Regions from separate parts of the Halomonas sp. KHS3 genome, predicted to be linked through region 3. Evidence: predicted binding sites of a transcription regulator. Region 3 holds the regulator's gene; each other region holds the start of a gene.
The links. Region 3 encodes PhoB, which activates phosphate uptake and scavenging genes when phosphate is short. Its sites were predicted from a motif close to TGTCATANNNNTGTCANA; they were not measured.

Region 1 (4,493 bases), on a different contig from region 3:
GCCGCGGTCCATTACGTGCTCAAAGATCACTTCCGATAGCCCGCCTGCATCCGCATTACCATTGGCCACGTTCACCGCCACGGCATCATGGGAGCCAACGAAATGGGCTTCATAGTCCTCGCCTGCTTCCAGCCCCGCCGATTCAAGCAGCACGGTTTTGGGAATCAGGTGGCTTGACGTAGAGGCACGGTCGCCATAGGCCATTTTCATGCCTTCGATATCCGCATAGGACTCAACGCCGGAATCGACATTGGCAATAATGATGGAGCGATAGGTGGGCTTGCCATCCACAATCATGGCGGCAAAGGGTTCGATCTCACTTTTGCTTCTTGCCATCACATAGGAGAGCGGGCCGAAGTAGGCGAGGTCGATGCGACCAAAGCGCATGGCTTCGATCATGGAGGAGTAATCCGTGGTGACGATTAACTCAATTTCTTTCCCAAGGGTACTTTCAAGATACTCTTTCAATGGCTGGTTGCGTTTGATCAGTTCAGAAGCGTTTTCATCGGGGAGTAGCGCGACTTTTAATAGATCCGGATTTGGATCAGGGTCCGCCGCCAAGGCCGGCATGGCGATTCCAAACATAAGACAGATGGCAAAGAAAAAGCTGAATAGCGGTTTCATTGGGCAATCTCCAGTTTTATCGGGGAGGGAGTGGTGGTTTGAGGGTTGGGTTCGGTGGTCTCAGCGGCGTCGGTCACAGCTCCGCGCGTGCCGTGGTAGATCTCGTTCAGGTGGCGTTGCTGTAACTGTGAGGGGGCCGCATCGAAAACGATTTGGGCATTCGCTAACCCGATAATGCGGTCAGCAAACCGCTGGGCATACTCCAGCTGGTGCAGTGAAATAATGGCGGTAATACCATCCTCACGGCATATATCTCGCAGTAGCGTTAGCACTCGCTCAGAGGTTGCCGGGTCAAGGCTGGCCACTGGCTCGTCCGCCAATATCATGGCGGGCTGCTGCGCCAAGGCACGCGCAATGCCCACCCGCTGTTGCTGCCCGCCGGAGAGTTGATCGACCCGGGTAAGCGCTTTCTCGGCCATGCCTACGCGGTCCAGGCAGTGCAGAGCAAGCGCCTGTTCCTGCCTGGGTAGCGGAAACAAACTGCGCCAGGTGCTGTGGTAAGCAAGCCGACCGGTCAGCACATTCTGGAGCGCCGTATGGCGTTCAATGAGCTGATGGTGCTGGAAAACCATGGCGGTTTTGCACCGATGGCGGCGTACCGTAGACCGGGTTTCGAGCGCACCTAGCTCGGCCGAGATCACTTTGCCAGTGCTGGGCCGCACCAAGTGGTTGAGAGAACGCAGTAACGTCGATTTACCCGCACCGGAAAGGCCGAGTAGTACCGTAAACTCCCCTTTGTGGAAATCGACGGTGGTGGGGCGGAGTGCGAGGACATTCCCAGGATATGTCACCCCCATTTTCTCGATGCGGAGCATTAAGTCAGAGGATTGAATAGGCTCCATTGGATCACCTTCTGCAATGTATAAGCTCACTTTATTGTGACTTACAATGCAACGGTAGCCCGCCTAAGTGACAAAGCTGTGTCGTTCAGGTGATAAGTTAATGACTATCCAAGGAGCGCAGGTAGCCAGTCAAACGGCTCAGATAACGCTTCTCTAGACCAATATCGTCACAAAACGAGGCCCACCAAGGCTGGGCGTACCGATCCGATATTCTGCTCTATTCGTTTGTTAATGGAGATAACCACAACGTTTAACCAAGCTGAGCCTCAATCGCGGCTTTATCAATGACCGACCAGACCTCCCTAATCTTGCCATCGCTAAACAGGTAGAACGCGTTTTCGCAAAACGTCACGTTTTTGCCATCCACCGCAAGGCCAAGGAAGCTACCTTTGGGTGTGACATCGAATCGCAACCTGCACGCGACATGGGGTGAATCAACGGCCAAAAGCTCAATGTTAAAGTGAAGATCCGGTATCTGCTCGTAATCGGCTTCCAGCATGGCGCGATAACCATCAAGCCCTAGGCGCCTGCCGTTGTGGTGGACATCGTCATGCACGAACTGGTCAAGGTTCGTCCAGTCTTGATTATTGAGGCAGGTGATGTAATCACGGTAGGTTGCTTCCAGGTCACGTTTGTTCATCCTGGTTCTCCTTTCTTGGGCAGGCGTGAAGGCATTCGCCAAGGGTATACAGGCTCAGTATCATAAGCAGCCTAAACCAAACCACAGAAGTCATCATTCATGTCGTGCCCACCTTGCCCCCATTGCCAATCCGAATTCGTCTATCAGGATCAAAGCCTGTTCATCTGCCCCGAATGCGCTCACGAATGGAACCCTTCTGAGGCTGAGGCAGAAGAGACCGTGACGGTAAAAGATGCCCACGGCACCCTGTTAGCGGAAGGCGACAAGGTAACGATGATCAAAGACCTCAAGGTCAAAGGCAGCTCATTGGTACTCAAGGTGGGCACCAAAGCGGTTATCAAGCGGCTCTTGGATAGCAAGAATCACCAACTGGACTGCAAGGTCGACGGCGTCGGCGACATGATGGTGACCGCCCACTTTGTGAAAAAAGCTTGAATAAGACCCCGGAATTCTTCGATTCACCACACGACGCAGTAAGCTGAGGCTCACCCACCATCACCACTTCACTCAGCGTTTAAGCGAAGCGTGTTTTCGGGTATCTGGTTCTAGGGCAACAAAATCAGCTCTAAGGCCTTTGACAGCGGGTTGGAAAGTATTCAAAAGCGCTATTTCCTTTCGATTTATTTAGCTAAAGTAAGACTAAAGCTTATCTGCCGGAAGGCCTTCAATGACTGATTTGATAATCCTGAGAGATTTCCTGGCCCTTTGTGAAACCAAGAGTTTTAGCCGCACGGCTGAGCATCGGCATGTTTCGGTTTCAGGCTTGAGTCGTCGTATTCAAGGCCTTGAAGAGTGGGCAGGCACCACGCTGTTTGAGCGGCGTAAAGGGGAGCTAGTGCTGACGGAGGCAGGGCAAAGCCTGCAAATGGTAGCTTCACAAGCGCTTAGCGCTTTTGATCAATTTCGCCGCTCCGTTGCTGATGATATTAACGATCAGAAAAGGCGGATACGATTTTGCTCACCACACATTATGGCTGCGATATTTTTTCCTCACTGGATGCCGCGCTTACAAGAGCAGTTCACACAGGCAAAATTTAGCATTGATGCTAATACATTGCCGGAGTGCCTAGCCACTCTAGATCAGGGAGAGGCCGACTATGTAACGGCACTATTCGATGGTGAACACCTTATTGCAAGGCGTTTGGGAGTAGAGAGTGATAGTTACACTTCAATTGAGCTAGATACCGAGTCTCTCATCCCTGTTAGCGCACCAAATGCCGCAGGTCAGCCACTGTTTAATTTACATGCTGCAGATGGCTCCCCACTCTCATTTTTGAATTATTCCCAAGAGTGCCATTTGGGTTGGTCGCTGAGTGCCATGCTGGTGAATCAAGGTTTGAATTTACAGCAACACCATGATGCTGGTCTTGCTGATAGTTTGCGTCATATGACGTTATCAAGATTGGGTGTTGCGTGGCTTCCCTATTCGCTAGTGCGGGAAGACCTTGGGGCTAAGCGGCTTGTTCGAGCGGGAGGTGCCGCTTTCGATGTGCCATTAAAAATCACCTTGCTGAGACGCACAGCGCCCCTCGCAGCAGAAGCCCAGCGGTTATGGGATGGGCTGCTGGAAATGAAAAATGTAAGAACCTTCTCTGAGGTTGTTTGAACGGCATTCCACGCTTCATTGCAATGTTGGCAATTTTTTCGCCTCTTTTATTCGGTAACGCAACCTAGCCAGAAAAGTAGCGGTGCTTGCTGATGTGGCAACAGGCGTTGCGATATCGTCGCGGCTTAGCGCCCAAAAAGGGTTAATTCTTAGGAAAGGCTCAATGCGCTGAGAACCCCTATGACGACAATGCTGCCTATGGCTTCTGCTCACAACTACCGCTGGTTCATTCTACTGATAGCCACCCTGGCTCAAGCAGCGGCATGCTTTTTCGTTCAAGGCATCGGGGCCATCAGCGTTTATATACAGGCAGATATGGCGCTCTCTGCATTTCAGATTGGGGCGCTGGTCTCTGCTGCTCAACTGGTGCCTTTAGTCGGGCTGTTAGTTGCCGGCGAGTTGCTGGACAGGTTCAGTGAACGCTTAGTGGTAGGGGTGGGAACCCTCGTAGTGGGCATCGCGCTAAGCGCTGCCGTGCTGGCTGAGAGTTACTGGGCAATGCTGCTGTTTTTGGTCATCGTAGGGGCGGGCTACAGTACCGCCCAGCCTGGCGGTAGCAAATCGGTAGCTGCTTGGTTCGATAAATCCCAGCGCGGCTTTGCCATGGGGATTCGTCAGGCGGGATTGCCGCTGGGTGGTGCGCTGGCGGCGATTATACTGCCAACAGTTGCGATCACCTGGGGGTGGCGCGCCTCTTTTCTGGTGGGTGGGCTGATTGCAATCTTCGGGGCGTTGGTCTTTATACTTTTTTACCGTACCCCTGGTGGCGTGGTGCCGGTAG
Region 2 (4,493 bases), on a different contig from region 3:
AATCTTGTCCACCACAAAGCCATTGTAGCTGGCCAGATCGGGGATCAGGTCGCGTACTAGCTGTTTCTCGACCACTGGTAGCTCACCGCCCAGCGGGGCGGGTTGCAGGCCGTCGAGGGCAACGCGGGTCACTTGCTTAACCTTAGCCTCGGCGCCGATCTGGTTGTCGCGCTCGATCAGATACAGCCAATCGCCATGGGCAGTGATTTCGGAGAGGCCAATCCAACCCTGTTCCACGTTATCCAGCTGGTAATGAGCAGCGCCCCACTCGCCACTGTCGATATCAAAACGCAGCAGCTTGACCATGCCTTCGGGGTCATCCTTCCAAGGGCGCTGCACCGCCAGCCACAGTTGATCATCAATGCGCGTGACGCCTTCTAATCCCCACTTCAATGCCTGTTGAGCGAGCGCCTCGGGCAGTGCAATTCCTTGGATAATCTCGCCGTCGGAACCCACATGATAAAGGGTGTTGGCAAGGCCTTTGTCGTTACCTTCGGACGCGACCCAGAAGCCACCTTCACCATCGGTGGTAATGCCTTCCATATCCAGCCCTAGCGCAGGTTCACCATTGCGGGTCACGTCCAGTACTGCCGTAATCCGCGCCGGGGAGGCTGAGGGGTCGATGGTAAAGATGCGCGGCTGGGCGCTGTAGAAGCTGTCGTTGACCGCGTAGAGCATGTCATCAGCGGCGACCAAACCGGAAAGTGCGCCCCAGCCGATCAGTTCATCAGCGCCCGCCGAGGTCAGGGTGGGATAGACCGCTGGCGCATCCTGGTATTGATAAATCATGACATGGGCGCGGGGGCCGCCGTCTTCGCCCAGATCCCCTTCATTGGCGGTGGCTAACAGGCCACGGCTGGGAATCGCCACGGCGCCTTCGGGAGACAGGCCCGAGGGCAGTAGCTGGGTGAGCTGCGGTTCGGCCAGGTTGCTAGCGTCATAAACGCCCACCAGCGAGCCGCGCTCGGAGAGCAGGAAGACATAGGGCGTACCTTCGAACACCGCAAACTCCATCCCCTCCGGCTCGCTGCCTTTGGCATCCGAACGCTTATCGGGGTAGTGACCCGCTTCAATCACCGCGCGCTCGAATGAAGTACCTGACTCGTATACCACCTCGCCACGCTTGTTGAAGATCGTCCAGCCGCGCGCGCCGCCATCCATATCGCCTTCGTTGGCAATAGCGAAGTGGTCGTTGTCGATCCACTTCAGCGCATCCGGCTCGCGCAGGCGCTCGGCTTGCTGCTCGTTGAAGATCAGTGCACCGTCATCGCTGGCGTCAATGCCGTCCAGGTCGACAGTCCCGGCGCTGAAATCCGCCACCACCTTACCGGCGTAGTCGAGCACCACCAGGTGGTTGTTCTCCTGCACGGTCACGACGGTCTCACCCAGGGTGTTGATATCGACAAACTCCGGCTCGGGATCCTCGGGGGCGATCTCGGCGAGCCCGGTTACGTCGGCGTAGAGCAGGCTGTCACAGTTAGCCAGCCCTTCCGCATTGATCTTCACCAGTGCCACGGAACCGCCGGGCATCTGCGGTACACGTCCATCGCCCGCCTCTTCGTCGCGTTCGTTCTCAATGGCGACAGCGACAAAGCGCCCATCGGGGGCCGCAGCGGAAGCTACACTATCGGGCTGTCCGTCCAGCGGGCAGGAGGCGAGTATCTCGCCACTGGCTAAATCGACCGTGCGCAGCTCACCGGAAGGCTCGCTGTAGGAAACCGATGTATTCACTCCGACATAGGCCATATTGCCGAGCACCGATACGGCCGTAGGCTCGCCGTCCATAACGATATTACCCAGCGGTTGCGGATTAGCCGGGTCACTGATATCGATGCGCCCGATCACGCCCAGCGGGCTATCGGTATACACCAGCGTCATGCCATCACCGGAGGCAGCAATGATTTCAGGCGCGGTCTCGCGTGTACGATCCTCGCCCTCAGCCATATTATCGGGAACCGCAAAGCTGGCGATGCGGTTGAAATGTTTATCTGCCGCGCCTGCCGCTTGCGTGGCGGCCAGCACAACAGCCAGCGCCAACAGGGTTGGTCTGCGTTTGAGTATCATGATGGAGTTAATCCCTTGCCTAAGCTTAAGAAACGACTGATTAAGTTATTAAACTTGCTATGTCCGATTAACCATCCAACATCATAACGATGTCAGGCTTATGACACTCACTGGCTAAGTTAGCGCCGTTGGCTATCGGCACACCTCAGCGCGAAATCCAGGTTGCCGCAAAAATGTTAGATGGGTAAGTAGTGAAGGAACGCATAGGGGAAAAGGGAAGCAGGAAAATCGATAGGTTAAAGGAGACCTTAGAACGAAAGCAGCCAGTCAGTTAGCCCTGACTGGCTGCTTTTTAGCTAGTTTTGGTTGCTAGCTTCTATACATACGCACGATAGCGTTTTACTCGTCGCCTGCCATCTGCATTTGGCGTTGCATGTAATTCTGAATACCCACCTTGTCGATCAAACCAAGTTCCGTTTCGATGTGGTCGATATGGTCTTCTTCGTCGGCGAGCAGGTCACGCAGCATATCGCGAGTCACGTAATCTTTAACGCTTTCGCAATAGGTGATCGCTTCGATGTAGTCGTTGCGGCCGTCGTGCTCAATTTTTAGATCGCTTTCGAGCATCTCTTTGACGTTTTCGCCGATGTGCAGCTTGCCCAGGTCTTGCAGGTTGGGGATACCTTCGAGGAACAGGATACGCTCGATGATCTTGTCAGCGTGCTGCATCTCTTCGATGGACTCATCGTATTCCCATTTGGCGAGGGCTTTCAGACCCCAATCTTTATACATTTTGGCGTGCAAAAAGTACTGATTGATCGCAACCAGTTCGTTGCCGAGCGCCTTATTAAGATGCTCAATAACCTTCGTATCACCTTTCATAACGTCACCTTTTCTACTGTAATGCTGATGTTTAATCTAGTTTAGACAATACGATCAAGCAGTTACGTTTGGAGAAGAGTATAGGCGCAAATAGCTATACCCCCAGCGTTTCTGAGAGTATAGATAAGATGACTAAAAGTTCAAGCAAATCAGTTATTTGCTAAAGATAACCCTAACAATAGTGATTCGCGTCACACGGCGTAGGCAAGGCCCATATCGGCTTCTTGACGTGCTTCCTGAACGGCATCGCGGGTAATTGATTTAGCGTAGCACGCGCACTTACCGCACTGCGTTGCGCAGCCGGTTGCTTCGCGTACTTCTCGCCAGCTGCGCGCTCCGTCGCTAACGTGCTGGCGAATCTGATGGTCGGTTACTCCCTTGCACACGCAAACGTACATGGCGACACCTCATAGAAATCATGAGATGAATGTAAATGATTCGCATACATCTTATCAAGTAGAAATTACTGCTCTTTGCTAGCCATTCGTCTTAGCAAATATGAAGAGCGCGATAAGATATTGTCGAAGCGACGCTTTTTCCAAAAAAATGGCCGATACCCGGTAAAATTATTTTTTCGGCAAAACCACCGTTTGCGTGTTGGAAGCAATATCCGGCCAGCTACGCCGCTGTTTATCGAACAGCACCCATAAGTAGCCCAAACCAAATGCCAGTAGCGAGAACCACGCCACCGCGCAGCGGATAAGGCACTGCTTCAAGTTCAGTGAATACCCGTCTACCGTTTGCACCCGTAAACGCCACGCCTGCATACCCAAGGTCATACCACCGCGCGACCAGGAGAAAACAAAAAACAGCGTGACAAAAAACACCAGCAAGAGCTGCAAACTCAAAACATCGCTGGCCGTAGTGCCAATCTCTTCGGGCTGCTGACCAAGCACATAGCGGAAAAACAGCATATGCACGACGGTCACCGCAATCCAAATCGCGGTGACCAAAAAGCCGTCATACAGCATGGCACCCAATCGTCGGCCAAGGCCGGCTGGCCATACGCTGTCCAGCTGAGTAAAGCGTCGTGTTTGCATAGTTCTCTCGTGGTTGCTGGCTGTTTCTAGACGATACGAGGCTGTGATGGCTAACTATTGCGGCATTAACCGTTGCGACGTAGAAAGTAGATCCCGACCCCGGCGCACGCCAGTGTCGGCACCAGCACCGCCCAGACGGGTGAAAAGCCAAATATCGTCGAGGCGGGCGCCAGTAGATCCTGAACGTACTTAAAGCTCAGCCCAGTGACAACGCCATAAAACACCCGAGTACCAGCGGCCACGGTGCGCAGCGGGCCAAATACAAAGGAGGCGGCAATCAGCACCAGCGACCCCATGGTGATCGGCATCAGCATCTTCTGCCAAAAATAGAGCAGTGCCTGATCATTCTGCAGGTTCTGCTCTTCAAGGAACTGGGCATAGGCCCAAAGCTCGCTGGGCGCCTGACTCTCAATATCGCGCAGCAGCCTCTCTAGCTGGGTGGGGGTGAAAGAGGTGTCCCAGCCCATGCTTGCCGTCTGCTCAGACTCAGTGTGATCGTCAAAAATACGCGTGGTGGCGACGTTTTCCAAACGCCAGGCATCGTTTTCCCAGTGTGCGCGCTGAGCG
Region 3 (4,493 bases):
GCCCCGCATTGCGGGGCCCGATATCAGAATTGGCTATAGGTAATAACTAACGCTAGCTTCCACTCCTTGTGCGGGGCTCCAACCTTGGAATTAACCCTGACTAGTGTTCTGATTGCCTACTGATTCATCCGTGAATCTTAAAAGCATTCTTGCTTTTGTAACATCCTGTTAATCGCTTATTCATTCTCTGAAAAAGCTTTTAATGATATCTAAAAGGTCATTGATAATTAGCTACCGCCATTTTCTTCTACAAGCTCATCCTTGTCATACTCAGCATCGTCTGAGTGACTGCTTGATTGCGGATCCATGTCGCTGGCACCATCACCTTCGTCATGGGTTAAATCGTCAGTCATGTCTGTTGTATCACTGCCAGTTGAACTACCGGTACCTTGGGAATCCATCGGTTGCTCCTCAGCGGTAATACCTTGGTTTTCGTCAATCGCCGAATTTTCATCAGTTTGTGCAAAAGCTAATGGGCTTGCCATCAGACCAAAAGATACACCTAAAATGCCAGCTTTCTTGAGAAAATCCTTGGACGTCATATCCTACCTCCGATCGCTGTTTAGTACCGCTTAATGAAGAAAGAAAGGCTTACTGAGAAGCCAGCAATTCCTGCGGTCATCTTCCTTCAATCTGTACTCTGCAGAAGGCATGCCAAAAAACTGAAGAATATAAATAAAAACAACAAAATCAAACTCTTACTTAAAAATAAGTTATGCCAAAAAGGCATCAACTGAGTCACGACACAACGCTTTGAGCTGTGTAAAAATGGCACATGGGTAAAGCTTTACCAACCTTGCATGCCAATATTGCACATTGTTACAAATATTATGCGATGGAATGACTTGCTAAATTAAACAAGACGCGAGGGGGGGAAGGCGCAGCGAAACAACGCACCCTTGCCGGGAAGGGACTCAATTTGTAGTTGCGCATCGTGGCGCAACAGCACGTGCTTAACGATCGCCAAGCCTAAACCTGTGCCGCCAGTCGCAGTGCTGCGCCCCTTATCAACCCGGTAAAAGCGTTCTGTTAGTCGGGGAATATGAACGGGATCAATCCCTTCACCGTTATCTTCCACATCGATATAGCCGCCACCAGTAGCGCTAGCTTTCCAGCGCAGGGTGATTTGGCTGCCAGCAGGCGTGTAGCGAACCGCATTAAAGGCAAGGTTAGAGACGGCGCTGCGAATCTCCTGTTCACTGCCTAACAGTCGGGCATCGCTCTCAAGGGCGACGGTAATGGTATGACGTTGATGCGATAGGGCCAGCGCATCATCACAAACGCTTTGCAGTAAAGGCTCGAGTGGCAGTGGATGATGATCTTGGCCGCCCTGGTCAATTTCCAAACGCGAGAGCAGCAATAAATCGTTGACCAGATTCTGCATCCGCTGGGTCTGTTCCTGCATTTGCTGAATACTACGTCCCAAGCGCGGCGGAAGCTGGTCGGAGATATCACTGTAGGTTTCCAAATAGCCGGAGAGAACGGTCAGCGGCGTACGTAACTCATGGGAAACGTTGGCGACAAAGTCGCGCCGCATCTGCTCAAGACGATGCAAGCGGGTGATATCGCGAGCCATCACTAAGCGTTCGTCGTCACCGTAGAGGGTAATTTGATACTGCAGGATTCGCCGTTCATCAATCGGTGAGGTGAGCGTTAACGGCTCACTGTAGTTACGCGAATTAAAATAGCTGATAAAGCCCGGGTCGCGCAGTAGGTTGGTAATGTGTTGACCACGATCATGGGCGGTTTGTAGCCCCAGCATGGCGGTGGCGGCGCTGTTCCACCACTCCAAATCACCGTGGCGATCAAGCATGACCACGCTATCACGCATTGCTTCAGACGACTCTTGAATACGTGCCAAAGTAGCCCGCAGACGGCTTTGGGTGATGCGCTGACTTTTTTGATAGCGGTATAAACGATCGAATAGCTCGCCCCACATCCCGCGAGCGGCAGGCGGTTCATCGTTAGGGTGGAGGGTGAGCCACAAATAGAGTTCGCGTAACTGTCGTAAGTGGTAAAACAGGCATCCCGCAAGCCCTGCTGCGAGCCCCAGCCCAGCCGAGCCCAACAGCCAGCCCAAGCAAGTGCCCAGCGTGGCCAGCCACGCTATTCGCCACAGCTCACGACTCCATAAACGCACATTTACACCCGTGCAGAGAAACGGTAACCGGTACCCCGAACCGTTTGGATCAGGTTTTGATGCACGTCACCCAGCGCTTTACGCAAGCGGCGGATATGCACATCGACCGTGCGCTCTTCAACGTAAACATTGCCGCCCCACACTTGGTCAAGCAGCTGGCTACGTGTGTAAGCGCGCTCTTGGTGAGTCATAAAAAACTGCAGCAAACGGTACTCGGTGGGGCCCATTTCCAGCGCTTTGCCGTGGGCACTTACCCGGTGGCTCACCGGATCAAGCAGCAGGCCGTTAATCTCAATCGGGTCTTCAACGCCACGTGGCGTCGCACGGCGCAGCACCGCTTTTAGCCGTGCCACCAATTCCCGGGGTGAAAAAGGCTTGGTGATATAGTCATCGGCACCGGCTTCAAGCCCTTGAATTTTATTATCCTCTTCGCCTTTCGCGGTGAGCATAATAATCGGGATTTCAGCGGTGGTTTCTTCACGCTTTAGGCGTCTCGCCAGCTCAATACCGCTAGTGCCGGGCATCATCCAGTCCAGCAGCAGTAAATCGGGTTGGTGGTCGACCACCATGGCATGGGCATCCTGGGCGTTATCCGCTTCGAGCACGCGATAGTCAGCCATTTCCAGCGCTACCGCGATCATCTCGCGAATCGACGCCTCATCATCGACAATCAGAACGGTCTTGGCGGTCATACCAGAGCCTCACGGTGTTCAAAGAAACTAGTTCAAAGAAAAACAGTTCAAAGATAAACAGATCAATGACATGTCAGTGACGATAACACCATGACTTGATGACAATTACATGACAATCGCCTCGATCAGCCAGCCGCAGGCCACCAACTTAGCGCGATACCGGCAAAAATCAGCAGTCCCGACCAGTGATTATTGAGAAACGCCTGGAAGCAGGCATCCCGCTCCTGGTCGCGAATTAAGCGCTGCTGATGCAGAAAAGTCGCTGCCATTGCCGCTAGCCCTAACCAGAAGAAACCACCTAAACCAACCCACCAGCCTACCCAAGCCAGCAACCCCAGGGTGGCTAGCTGGAGTAAGCCGATAATCAAACGATCCGCATTTCCAAACAGCACGGCCGTCGATTTAATGCCAATTTTTAAATCGTCGTCGCGATCGACCATGGCGTACTGGGTATCGTAGGCCACTGTCCAGCACACATTAGCGCAGAATAGCAGCCATGCTTCCAGCGGCACGTGGCCGAGCACGGCGCCAAAAGCCATCGGAATTGCCCAGGAAAAAGCCGCGCCCAGCACCACCTGAGGAAAGTGGGTATAGCGCTTCATAAACGGATAAATAATCGCCAGCAGCACCCCGCCCAGCGAGAGCAGCACCGTAAACCAGTTGGTCAGTAATACCAGAATAAACGCAGCGGCCACCAGGGCGATAAACAGCAGTTGAGCTTCGGTTTCGCTGATACGGCCCGTCGCTAGCGGACGTTGTTTTGTGCGTTTCACATGCCCATCGAAGTGGCGATCCGCATAGTCATTGACCACGCAGCCCGCAGCGCGCATCACATAAACGCCGGCCACAAAAATCAGCAGCACATTTCGCCCTGGTACACCTTCCGCAGCCACCCATAATGCCCACAGCGTCGGCCACATCAAAAGCCATGTGCCTATCGGCCGATTCAAGCGCATCAGCTGTAAAAAATCTGCCACGCGAGCCCATCCCTTCGGCCGCAACAGTGAACGATCCATGCTTACCTCACGAAGAATAAGATGCAGGCGCTAGCCTAGCGCGAAGGCAGGCCAAGATCATCCGCCATCGCCGTCAAAAAATACTCTTGCACTAATAATGACAGACTGCCGTGCTTACAGCCGTGATAAAAAACAGAGCGCCTTCCCCAGGCACAGCCTTCCTGTATGCCGTTGACGCTAGCAAACTGGGGGGAATGCGTCGTTACTTCCAATGGCCCACGCACTAAACCCGGCTGGCGAAATAGCCAACTACCTAGCGAGCGCTCGCCCAAGCACTCTAGCCGTTGGCCCTTTACCTGTGAGAGCGGGGCGACCGAGCGCGCCACCACCCATGGCGTTCCATCTAAGCACAGCGCCACTTCCCGCAGCCAGGCGTAACGCTTGGCACCAATGCCCAGCGCCTGAGCCTCATCCTGGCGCGGCCAACCAACCCCCTGGCGCAGCAGTCGTACTCGAAACGGCTTCTCGCCACCTGCGACCATTAAGCGGGCGGTTAACGAGTCGGTGGAGGCAACCCACTGCCACCAGGAAGCACTCATCGCCGGGCGCGCCGCATCAATCGGGCGCCAGCGGGAAAATAGAGGAGTTTGCCGAAAAGCAGCAGCCGTCACCGAGTTCTCCAGGGCAATTAACGGGTTGGCTAGT

Region 1: a site for PhoB is predicted at 1,555-1,572, ahead of phnC (phosphonate ABC transporter ATP-binding protein). Genes of this name have one in related genera too.
Region 2: a site for PhoB is predicted at 2,153-2,170, ahead of RO22_RS02710 (esterase-like activity of phytase family protein). Genes of this name have one in related genera too.

The regions. Positions count from the first base shown of each region.
Region 1 covers NZ_JWHY01000003.1:149,794-154,286, reverse strand. The annotation lists gene phnD (phosphate/phosphite/phosphonate ABC transporter substrate-binding protein) at 1-624, opposite strand, end outside; gene phnC (phosphonate ABC transporter ATP-binding protein) at 621-1,466, opposite strand; gene RO22_RS09510 (ester cyclase) at 1,717-2,106, opposite strand; gene RO22_RS09505 (zinc ribbon domain-containing protein YjdM) at 2,206-2,541, shown strand; gene RO22_RS09500 (LysR family transcriptional regulator) at 2,774-3,712, shown strand; gene RO22_RS09495 (MFS transporter) at 3,893-4,493, shown strand, end outside.
Region 2 covers NZ_JWHY01000002.1:79,535-84,027, reverse strand. The annotation lists gene RO22_RS02710 (esterase-like activity of phytase family protein) at 1-2,064, opposite strand, end outside; gene bfr (bacterioferritin) at 2,404-2,886, opposite strand; gene RO22_RS02700 ((2Fe-2S)-binding protein) at 3,078-3,284, opposite strand; gene RO22_RS02695 (RDD family protein) at 3,453-3,926, opposite strand; gene lptG (LPS export ABC transporter permease LptG) at 3,992-4,493, opposite strand, start outside.
Region 3 covers NZ_JWHY01000001.1:347,069-351,561, forward strand. The annotation lists gene RO22_RS01650 (hypothetical protein) at 228-542, opposite strand; gene phoR (phosphate regulon sensor histidine kinase PhoR) at 854-2,140, opposite strand; gene phoB (phosphate regulon transcriptional regulator PhoB) at 2,143-2,832, opposite strand; gene ubiA (4-hydroxybenzoate octaprenyltransferase) at 2,958-3,848, opposite strand; gene RO22_RS01670 (chorismate--pyruvate lyase family protein) at 3,884-4,459, opposite strand.